DNA from 3 places in the Sphingomonas degradans genome. Region 1 is predicted to be linked to each of the others. Evidence: predicted binding sites of a transcription regulator. Region 1 holds the regulator's gene; each other region holds the start of a gene.
The links. The regulator LexA, encoded in region 1, represses DNA repair genes until DNA is damaged. The targets are predictions, from matches to a motif close to GTTCCNCNCTTGTTCT.

Region 1 (3,826 bases):
CATCTTCACCGGCGCGGCGGTTCCCCAAGGTGCCGACACCGTGATGGTGCAGGAAGAAGCACGGCGCGACGGTGACCGCCTGTTCCTCGACGGCGAGGGACCGAAGTTTCGCGGGCGCAACACCCGGAAACGCGGGCTGGATTTCGCCGAGGGCGCGCCGCTACTAGCGGCGGGTGACCTGCTGACTCCTGCCCGGCTCGCGCTGCTCGGCACTGCCGGGCACGCGACGGTGCCCGTCCGGCGCAAGGTGCGCGTCGCCATCGCAGCGACCGGCGACGAACTGGTGCCGCCGGGGTCCGCGGTGGGCGAAGGGCAACTGCCCGAGACCAACCGGCTGATGCTGGCCGCGCAACTCGCAGGGCTGCCGGTGGAGATTATCGACCTGGGCATCTTGCCCGACCGCGCCGACGTGCTGGAGGCCGCGTTTCGCGCGCTCGACGCCGATCTGCTGGTAACGAGCGGCGGCGCGTCGGTGGGCGACCATGACCTGGTGCAGCCCGCGCTCAAGGCGGCGGGCGCGACCATCGATTTCTGGCGCGTGGCGCTGCGCCCCGGCAAGCCGATGATGGCGGGGCGACTGGGCGACGCGCTGGTGATCGGGCTGCCCGGCAATCCGGTGTCGGCGTTCGTCACGGCCTTGCTGTTCGTGCGGCCGGTGGTCGCGCGGCTGGCCGGTGCGCGCGATGCGCTGCCGGTTACGCGCAGCGCCGTGCTGGGCGAGCCGCTGCCGGCGAACGGCGAGCGCACCGATTATCTGCGCGCGGCATTGATCGACGGGCGCGCCTGTGCCGCCGCGATCCAGGACAGTTCGATGCTGCGCACGCTGGCGCGCGCCGACTGCCTGATCCTGCGCGCACCGCACGCGCCGGCGGCATCGCCGGGCGACTCGGTGGAAATCCTCGACATCGCTTGACAAGCCATCGGAACATTGCATAAACGTTCCCAGTCTGTTCTGGACCGGAGAACCTTGCATGCTGACGCGCAAGCAGCACGAACTGATTTGCTTCATTGCCGATCGGCTCAACGACACCGGCGTCTCGCCTTCGTTCGAGGAAATGAAGGAAGCGCTCGACCTGAAGTCCAAGTCGGGCGTGCACCGGCTCATCAGCGCGCTGGAGGAACGCGAGTTCATTCGCCGCCTGCCCAATCGCGCGCGCGCACTCGAAGTGCTGCGCATGCCCGAACGCGGCGACGTGAAGAAGGCCGCGCCGAAGCGTGAGGCGAGCGCGCCGGTTGCACCCCCGGCGCCCGCCAACGACGTAGTGGAGATTCCGCTGCACGGCCGGATCGCCGCCGGTACGCCGATCGAGGCGCTGGAGGGGTCCGCGATGCTGCCGGTGCCCGCCGCCCTGCTGGGATCGGGCGAGCATTATGCGCTGGAAGTGGCAGGCGATTCGATGGTCGAGGCCGGCATCCTGGACGGCGATTACGCGCTGATCCGCCGGACCGAGACGGCGCGCGACGGCGAGATCGTCGTGGCGCTGATCGACGAGGCCGAGGCGACGCTGAAATTCTTCCGCAAGGAAGGCGGGATGATCCGGCTCGATCCGGCGAACCGCGCCTATGATCCCCAGCGCTATCACCCGAAGCAGGTGCGCGTGCAGGGCAAGCTGGCCGGGCTGCTCCGCCGTTATTGAAGGGTGCGCGGCGGCGTGGATGCCGCTGCGGTCCTGCGGCTCGCGCGATCGAAGGGCGGCTGCACGGTCGGCGGCCTGTGCCAGGGGTGTGATCCGCCCGAACGGACCGTGGTGACCTGGGCATTTGCGAACCGGATCGCCACGCCGCCCGTCTGGGCCAGTGCCGCGCGATCGAGCTTCATCCAGCGCGGCACGCAGCCGCGCGGCAGGCGGCGGTCGCTCACGACCAGATCGGCGGTGCGGCACAGCGCGACCATGTCGCCCCAAGCGATTGGATAGGGACTGCGCGTCGCCGCGATTCGCCATCGCCTGCCGCCGCGCTCGACATCGACCAGGCAAAGGTCCGGGCTGCATCGCGCTTCGGGGACGGTCGCCAGATCGTCGAAATCCTCGTCCACGCCGCCATTCTCGCCCAGCATCGTGCGGGTATAGTCGCCCGCGCGGTCGCGCAGCAGCGCCATGCCCCCCGTATCGGTGCGGATCGCGAGGTGCCGGCCATCGCCCGTCACCAGCAGGTCGGGCGCCGGCGTCAGCAGCGCCCAGGCCATGCCCGCCGCCAGCGGCGCCGCGCCCGCCCAGCGCACCCGCGTCCGCCACAGCGCCAGCCACAGCCCGCCCGCCACCATCAGCGCATAGGCGCCCCCCGGCATTCCCGGCAGCGGCAGGACCGATCCCGGCGCCGACGCAGTGACGTGCGCCAGCCCCAGCAACAGGTCGAGCGCGCGCGCCGTCAGCCACCACAGCGGCGCGCCGAGCCCAACAAGGTCGAGCGCCAGCGCCAGCGCCTCCAGCGGCATGATGACGAAGGTGGTCAGCGGAATCGCGACGATGTTCGCCGCCGCGCCGTAGAGCCCGGACTTATGGAAATGGAACAGTGCGATCGGCATCAGCGCGAGTTCGACGACCAGCCCGGTCAGCAACAGCGAGGCCAGTGCGCGGGCGAGGCGCGGGCCCCATCCCTCCTCGCGCTTCAGGAACCAGCCGCGCACGCGCGGGCTCTCGTGGAGCGCGACGATCGCAGTGACGGCGGCGAAGCTCAGCTGGAAACTGGGGCCGGCGAGCGATTCGGGCCAGAGCAGCAACACGATCACTGCCCCCGCCGCGATCAGCCGCAGCGTGATCGCCTCGCGCCCGAGGCTGAGCGCAAGCAGCACCAGCAGCGCCGCCGCGCAGGATCGCATCGTCGGCACCTGCGCACCGGTCAGGATCGTGTACCCCACCGCCGCGAGCGCCCCCGCTCCCGCCGCGACCAGCGGCAGCCGAACGCGCAGCGCCAGCGCCGGGCTGAGCGCCAGCAGCCGCAGCACGACCAGCATCGCCGCCGCGGTCACCGCACTGACGTGCAGCCCGCTGACCGACAACAGGTGCGTCAGCCCGGCGCGGCGCATCGCGGTCGAGTCGTCCTCGCTGATCGCGCCGGTGTCGCCGGTCGCCAGCGCGCTGGCGATGCCGCCGCCGCTGCCGGGCAGGCGCGACTGGATATGCGTCGACAGGCGCGCGCGCAGGTCCGACCCCGGCGAGTCGCCCGGCGCGAGCAGTTCCACGGGCGCAAAGGCCTTGCCCGTCGCGCCCAGCCCGGCGAACCACGCCGCGCGCGCGAAATCATAGGCGCCGGGCACCGAAGGCGGCGCCGGCGGCATCAGCCGCGCGCGCAGCCGCAGCACCGCGCGCCGCCCCAGCCCCGCCGGCACCTCCTCCTCGGCGATGTTCACGCGCACGCGCGGCGGCAGGTCCGGCCGCGCCACGGGTGCCAGCGTGACGCGCACCAGCCCGCGCGCGGCAAGATGCTCGACTGCCTCGACCCGCCCCTCGAACGCGACCATCGCCGGGCGCGCCAGCACGGGTGCCGCGACTCGCTCCGCCCGTACCCAGACCAGCGCGCACCCCGCCGCAACGGCAAGCGCGGCCATGGTGAGCGCGCGCGGCGCCCTGCCCACCCCGGCCAGCGCGACGCCGACCAGCGCCAATGCCGCCATTGCGCTCAGCAACGCGATCCAGCGCACGGCATCGGGAAGGAGAAACCACGCCGTGATCCCCACACCCAGCATCACCGGCAACCACAGGACAAGCTGCTCGCGCTCTGCCTCCAGCCAGACTTCCACCCGTTCGGAAAGCTGGCGAACGGCGCGCGCCACCCCCATTTGAAGGGAGGATAACCCCGTGCTAGGGGCCTCGGCGGCTGAGCTGGC
Region 2 (3,826 bases), 1.4 Mb from region 1:
CAACCCATCGCCGCCTCCTTCGTGACGGCTGCCTATGAATCACACGATCAGCGAAAAGGGAATCCCCCGTGATTCCACCCGTCGTGAACCCGCTCTAGGCGGTGGGCTCATAAATTCGGAATGGCCTAGAGCGCCCAAGTTTCTGTCGTTGCTTGACCTCAAGTCTTCCCACTTGTGGAGGTGCGCGCCAAGAGCGATACGCTCTCGCGTGCTCCGCTGCCCGCTTGTCTGTCTTCCGCTTCTGTTGCTCGCGGCTTGCGGAGGCAGTGAGCGGCAACTCCCAGCTTGTTGGATGAACCATTCCTTCAAGGACGGTCAGCGTGTGGCTGGCCGAGTGACCATCCTCGTGAGCGATCAGATGGACGGGTTGATGGATGTGTCGAGCATGCTTGTGTCGCCTCTAACATGCGAGAACGGCTCGTTTCTTGTTGAGAATGAGCCCCTTAGATTATCCAAACTGCGGAGAACCTGGACCGATGATCGCCCCCTGTTTGGAAGCGCGTACGAAGCAGACATCACCGGCACCGTCCGCCTCATCAGGCGACAAAATCATGCCGGAGATGCCAGCTCCTATTCAATTGTGATATCCAAATTGGGTGAACTGAGAAGTGTTCGGCGTCCACGCTGGTGGAAGCCCTAACTCCCCTTGCGCGCCAGCACTTCCAGATAGGTGTCGAGCACCGCCTGATTGATCGCGTCCCATTGATAGCCCTGGGCCTTGGCCGCACCCGCGGCGCCGGCGGCGGCGGCGAGGGTGGGGTCTTGGGCCAGCCGGGCGATGGCGTCGGTATAGGCCTCAATATCGCGCGGGGGGACGAGGAAGCCGTTCACGCCGTCTTCGATCAGATCGATCGCGCCGGTCGCGCGCGCCGCGACCACGGGGACGCCGCACGCCATTGCTTCCAGCGTGACGTTGCCGAACGTCTCGGTAACGGAAGGGTTGAACAGGACGTCCATCGACGCGACGGCGCGGGCCAGATCGTCGCCGCGCTGGAACCCGGCAAAGGCGGCACCGGGCACGCGCTCGGCGAACCATCCGCGCGCCGGGCCGTCGCCGATCACCAGCACGCGATGCTTGATCCCGCGCGCCTCCAGTGCGGCGGCGACGCCCGCAAAGATGTCGAGCCCCTTTTCGAGCACGAGCCGGCCAAGAAAGCCCACGGCGAACTCGTCGTCCGCCACGCCGATCGATCGCCGCCATTCCAGGTCGCGGCGTTGCGGGTTGAACCGTTGATGGTCCACGCCGCGCGACCAGATGCGGATCGGCGTCTTTACGCCCCAGTCGCGAATCAGCTCGGCCGTCGAATTGCCCGGCGTCACCACCTGGTCGACGCGGTTGTAGAACCGCGTGAGCAGCCGGATCAGCGGCGGGACGAGAAAGCCGAGATGATAATAGCCGGGATAGGTCTCGAACCGGGTGTGGAGCGAAGCCACCGCCGGCACGCCCCGCTTGCGCGCCCAGCGCAGCGCGCCGTGGCACAGGAACTCGGGCGCAGAGAGGTGGACGATATTGGGGGCGAATGCCTCCAGATCGGCGCGCGTGCTGCGCGGAAGGCCCAGCGCGAACTTGTATTCGTCGCGCCCGCCCGGCACCGGCAGCGCGGGAACGCTCACCAGATCGCCAGTGGGCGGGAAGGCCGGGGTGTTCGTCGTCGGGGAATATACCCGTACCTGCACCCCCTGCCGCAGCAGATAGCCGACGAGCAGGTTCAACGCCTGGTTCGCACCATCGCGGACATAGTTATAATTGCCGCTGAACAGGGCGACGCGGAGGTCCGGGGCTTGCATTGCGGGCCGGGACTTAGCGGGCGCGCGGCGTCAGGTCCACAGGCGATGACCACGGGCGGCGCCCTTTAGTCTTGTTCCCTTCCTGTTCCTGCGCTAGCCCATGGGCATGGCGAAACCCCAGAAGCGTTATGTGTGCCAGGCCTGCGGGTCCGTCTCGTCCAAATGGGCGGGGCAATGCGGCGATTGCGGCGAATGGAACACGCTGGTGCAGGAGGTTGCGGTGGCCGACACGCCGTTTCAGGCGCGGCACAATTTGCAATCGGGCGGGCGGACGATCCAGCTGACCGGGCTGAATACCGAAATCGCATTGCCCGAACGGATGACCAGCGGCATCGCCGAGCTGGACCGTGCGCTGGGCGGCGGCTTTGTCGAGGGGAGCGCGACGCTGATCGGCGGCGATCCGGGCATCGGCAAGTCGACGCTGCTGCTTCAGGCGGCGGCCAAGATCGCGCTGCGCGGGCTGAGCGTCGCCTATGTCTCGGGCGAGGAAGCGGCGGACCAGGTGCGGCTGCGCGCGCGGCGGCTTGGGCTGGGCGAGGCGCCGGTCCAGCTGGCGTCGGCGACATCGGTGCGCGACATCCTGACGACGCTGGGGGAGGGCGAGGCGCCCGACCTGCTCATCATCGATTCGATCCAGACGATGCATTCGGACCTGATCGAAGGCGCGCCGGGCACGGTGAGCCAGGTACGCGCGAGTTCGGGCGAACTGATCCGCTTTGCCAAGGAGCGGGGCACCGCCGTGGTGCTGGTGGGACATGTGACCAAGGATGGCAGCATCGCCGGCCCGCGCGTGCTGGAGCATATGGTCGACACCGTGCTATCGTTCGAAGGCGAGCGCAGCCACCAGTATCGCATCCTGCGCGCGGTCAAGAATCGCTTTGGCGGCACCGACGAGATCGGGGTCTTCGCGATGGAGAGCGAGGGCTTGAGCGAAGTGGCGAACCCGTCGTCGCTGTTCCTCACCCAGCGCGACGAGAGCGTGACGGGGACGATCGTGTTCCCCGCGCTGGAGGGCACGCGCCCCGTGCTGGTCGAGGTGCAGGCGCTGGTCGTGCGGCTGGCCAGCGGGGCGACGCCGCGCCGCGCCGTGGTCGGCTGGGACAGCGGGCGGCTGGCGATGGTGCTGGCGGTGCTGGAGGCGCGGTGCGGGCTCAGCTTCTCGACCTGCGAAGTCTATCTGAACATCGCCGGCGGATACCGGGTACAGGACCCCGCCGCCGACATGGCAGTGGCGGCGGCGCTGGTATCGGCGCTGTCCGAACGGCCGATGCCGGCGGATGCAGTGGCCTTTGGCGAGATCGCGCTGTCGGGCGAGGTGCGCCCGGTCGCGCACGGCCCGCTGCGCTGTCGCGAGGCGGCCAAGCTGGGCTTTGGCCGGGCGATGGCACCGATGGCGCAAACGGGCGCCAAGGGCGATGGCGGCGGGCTGACCATGGCCGGCTTTCGCAACCTGGCCGCGTTCGTGGATCACCTGCTGGGGCGGTGAGGCCCCAGCAGGCGTCGGTGCGGTTTACGCCGCCGCCGAGAGCGTGGCTTCGGGCTGCGGCGCGGCGGGGAGGAAATCGTCGATGTTCAGCATCGGGTGCGGATAGACGAACTGGTTGGCAGCCATCGGCAGCACGACGCCTTCGGCTACGCCCGCCATGAAATAGCCGCCGCCGAACGCATTGGGCGTGGTCATCCTATGATCGTGGTACACCGATCCGATCGGCGCGAATTTCAGGTCGGTGCCGAACACCGCGTAGAGCGCGAGGTCGACGAAATCCATCCGGTGCACGGGCCCGCGCAGGTGCGTGTCCTGCGCAATGACCGCCAGGATCTTTTCGCGGACATAATAAAGCGATGCCATGTCCTTCACGACCTGGCCGAATTCGTGCGAGCCGTCATGGTGGATGATCGACGTGCGCCCGCGTTCGGGCAGCATCACCTGGCGGACATAGCTGGGCAGGTCGCCGTGGAACAGGCGGATGCGCTTGGCCGCTTCGGGGTACATGCGGCGTACGCGCTCATAGGCGAAGCGCAGATAGGGTTCATTCAC
Region 3 (3,826 bases), 490 kb from region 1:
GCCACAAAATCCGCTGCGAGCGGGAGTTCTCAAGGTGATGGACGATCATGCGCGTTCCTTGGCCGAAGGGCGATATTGGCTGATCCTGCGTTTGTCACGCCTGCCTTGCAAGCGCGAGGCGGCGTGCCCCGGTAGCGCCCAAAAGTTCCAGCACGTCCGCCGCCCCCGGCGGAAAAAGTCGATCGGCCAGTCATGCGAACGCGTTCCGTCCGCGGTTCACAGGCTGGCGAACGCGCCCCAAAGGAAAACCCCGGCGCAGGCGCTGCGCCGGGGGTTCCGATGGGAGCCAGGCCCGTGACCGCCGTCGATGCGTGCGTTGCACATCGCGGCGGCCTATGCAGTCATTATAGGTCGTCTTCGGCCGTGGGGCCGCTCATCAGCCCCTCCGCGACCTTGTCCGTACGACTACGGATGGCCGCTTCGAGGCGGCTGCAAAGCTCGACATTCTCGCGAAGGAAGTTCTTCGAGTTTTCGCGGCCCTGGCCGATGCGGACGCTGTCATAGCTGAACCAGGCGCCCGCCTTTTCCACCAGACCGACCTTCACGCCCAGATCCAGGATCTCGCCGATCTTGGAGATGCCTTCGCCATACATGATGTCGAATTCGACCTGCTTGAACGGCGGCGCAACCTTGTTCTTGACCACCTTCACGCGGGTGCTGTTGCCGACGATTTCCTCGCGATCCTTGATCTGCCCGATACGGCGAATGTCGAGCCGAACCGACGCGTAAAATTTGAGCGCGTTGCCGCCGGTCGTCGTTTCGGGATTGCCGTACATGACGCCGATTTTCATCCGCAGCTGGTTAATGAAAATCACCATGCAGCGCGAGCGGCTGATCGACCCGGTCAGCTTGCGCAGCGACTGCGACATCAACCGCGCCTGCAGGCCGACATGGCTGTCGCCCATCTCGCCTTCGATTTCGGCGCGAGGAACCAGCGCCGCGACCGAGTCGACCACCAGCACGTCGATCGCATTCGATCGGACCAGCGTATCGACAATCTCCAGCGCCTGCTCGCCCGTATCGGGCTGCGAAACGATCAATTCGTCGATGTTGACGCCGAGCTTCTTCGCATAAACGGGGTCGAGCGCATGTTCGGCATCGACGAACGCTGCGGTGCCGCCATTCTTCTGCGCTTCCGCAATGACGTGCAGCGCCAGCGTGGTCTTGCCCGAGCTTTCGGGGCCATAGACTTCGATCACGCGCCCGCGCGGCAGGCCGCCGACACCCAGCGCGATGTCGAGCCCGAGCGAACCCGTCGAAATCGATTCGACCTGCATCGCTTCTTTCGAGCCGAGCTTCATCGCGCTGCCCTTGCCGAACGCGCGGTCGATCTGTGCAAGCGCTGCGTCGAGCGCCTTCTGCTTGTCCGTGGATACTGCCATCTTGCTGTCGATTACCTTGAGGGAAGCCGCCATTTTGTAATCCCCGTCGCTAGAAGCTTTGCATCGCGCATTCAACTTGTGAGTGCGATGTATCGCGTTTGTTCCTTTAGAACAAGTGCGGAACACGACATTTTTGCGCTCGCAGGATTGCCGCCCGCCGCCACGGTGCCTAGGCGACGGGAATGACCCGTATCGTCGGCCACGTCGCCGCACTCCAGCGCTTTCCCGTGAAGTCCATGGCGGGCGAACCGCTGACGGTTGCGGAACTCGACTGGCAAGGCATCGAGGGCGACCGCCAATATGCGTTCGTGCGCACGGCCAACGGCTCCCGCTTTCCCTGGCTGACCGGTCGCGATGTGCCGGCGATGCTGCTGCACCGGGCGATGTTCAGCGATCCAGCCCGACCGAAGACCGCAACGGTGCTGGTGGAAACGCCCGACGGGGCGGCGGTGCCGCTGCACGATCCGCTTCTGCGCGCCCGCCTCGAATCGGCGGCGGGAGAGCCGGTCGGGCTCATCCAGGTGGCGCGCGGCGTCTATGATTCGATGCCGGTGTCGATCCAGACCACGGCGGGACATGCGCTGGTCGAGGCTGCCCATGGCGCCCCGCTCGACCCGCGGCGCTTCCGCAGCAACATCCTCATCCAAAGCGAGCTGAGCCCGGCGTTGTGGCAGGGGATGCGGCTGGCGTTCGGCACTGCCGAAGACGGCGCCACCGTGCAGTGCGCCGATCCGATCGCGCGATGCGTGATGACGACGATCGACCCGGACACCGGCGCGAAGGACGTGCGCGTTCTCCGGACGATCGCCCAGCATTTCGGAAATGCCTATGGCCTTTATGCGGGACCCGCCCGACCGGGGCTCATCCGCGTCGGCGATCCGGTCCGGCTGGTGGATTGATCGCCCGCAGCCCCGGAAACCTCAGGCTGTCAGCGCATCCAGCGCCTTCTCGACGCCGTCCATCGTGAACGGCTTCGACAGCACCGGGCGATCGCGGAATTCCGGCGCGATCATATCGCCCGCACCGCCCGTTGCCAGCACGAACGGTATGCCGAGCGCCGCCAGACGTGCCGCGATCGGCCAGCTCTGTTCGCCGGCGCGGAGGTTCACGTCCAGGATCGCCGCGTCGATACCGCCTTCGTCAATCCGCGACAGCGCGGCGGCGACATTGTCCATCGTCCCGGCATGTTCGCGATCGAGCGCATCGAGAAAATCCTCGAGCATCATCGCGATCAAGGGTTCGTCCTCGACGATCAGTATCTTTGCTGGTGCAGGCATGGTCCGGCTGTTGCAGGAAATCCGCGTTTCGCCAAGAACTTATTTCGGAGCTAGAACGTCGCGGGCCGCTTCGGCAAGCTGTTGGACGGAAAAGGGTTTCGGCAGAAACGCGACGTTGGCGAGATCGATCGAGCGCCGCAGCTGTTCCTCGGCATAGCCCGACATGAACAGGATCGGCAGGTCCGGGTAGCGCCCCCGCACCTGTCGCGCCATCGTGGGGCCGTCCATCAGCGGCATGACCACGTCGGAGATCAGCAGGTCCGGTCGCTCGATCTGCTCGAGCAATTCCAGCGCCGCCTCGCCATTCTCGGCCGTCAGCACGGTATAGCCTTGCCGAGTCAGCGCGCGTTCCGCGATCGCGCGCACCATGTCCTCGTCCTCGACGATCAGGATCGTGCCGGTGCCCCACAGGTCCGCCGGCTTCTCCTTGGCGGTCGGCACCTTGGCAACCTGTGCCTCGGCAGCCGCGTGCACCGGGAGGTAGACCGTGAACTCGGCGCCGCCGCCCCGCACGTTATCCGCAAAGATGAACCCGCCCGACTGGCGGATGATGCCATAGACAGTCGAAAGCCCCAGCCCCGTTCCCTTGCCCACTTCCTTGGTGGTGAAGAACGGCTCCCAGATCTTGGTCAGCAATTCGGGCGGAATGCCGGTGCCGGTATCGGACACGCGCAGCGCGGTATAGTCGCCGAGCGGGAGGACGTCGTCGTCCATCTGCCGCACGTCGGACGCCGGCACCGCCATCGTCTCGATCGTCAGCGTGCCGCCGCCATTGGGGTTCGCGGCGAGCATGGCGTCGCGGGCATTGACCGCGAGATTGACCACCACTTGCTCCAGCTGCCCCGGATCGGCGCGCACGGGCCCCAGGTTGCGACCGTGCTTCACTTCGAGCCGCACCGTCTCGCCAAGCAGCCGCTTGAGCAGGTTGGACACTTCCGAAATCACGTCGGGCAATTGCAGAATCTGCGGCCGCAGCGTCTGCTGGCGCGAAAAGGCGAGGAGCTGGCGAGTCAGCGAGGCCGCGCGGTTCGAATTGGCGCGGATCTGCTGGATGTCGTCATAATCGCTGTCGCCGGGCGAGTGCCGCATCAGCATCAGGTCGCAATGTCCGATGATCGCGGTCAGGATGTTGTTGAAATCGTGCGCGACGCCCCCGGCGAGCTGGCC

Region 2: a site for LexA is predicted at 1,862-1,877, ahead of radA (DNA repair protein RadA). Genes of this name have one in related genera too.
Region 3: a site for LexA is predicted at 1,491-1,506, ahead of recA (recombinase RecA). Genes of this name have one in related genera too.

The regions. Positions count from the first base shown of each region.
Region 1 covers NZ_CP177172.1:2,187,250-2,191,075, forward strand. Annotated here, with positions in the region: gene ACG3SL_RS09750 (molybdopterin molybdotransferase MoeA) at 1-913, shown strand, start outside; gene lexA (transcriptional repressor LexA) at 972-1,637, shown strand; gene ACG3SL_RS09760 (ComEC/Rec2 family competence protein) at 1,631-3,778, opposite strand.
Region 2 covers NZ_CP177172.1:783,794-787,619, forward strand. Annotated here, with positions in the region: one part of gene ACG3SL_RS03630 (IS630 family transposase) at 1-8, opposite strand, end outside; gene ACG3SL_RS03635 (glycosyltransferase family 4 protein) at 637-1,788, opposite strand; gene radA (DNA repair protein RadA) at 1,895-3,274, shown strand; gene ACG3SL_RS03645 (hypothetical protein) at 3,299-3,826, opposite strand, start outside.
Region 3 covers NZ_CP177172.1:1,698,185-1,702,010, forward strand. Annotated here, with positions in the region: gene ACG3SL_RS07670 (glutathione S-transferase family protein) at 1-49, opposite strand, end outside; gene recA (recombinase RecA) at 345-1,415, opposite strand; gene ACG3SL_RS07680 (MOSC domain-containing protein) at 1,565-2,281, shown strand; gene ACG3SL_RS07685 (response regulator) at 2,303-2,659, opposite strand; gene ACG3SL_RS07690 (response regulator) at 2,699-3,826, opposite strand, start outside.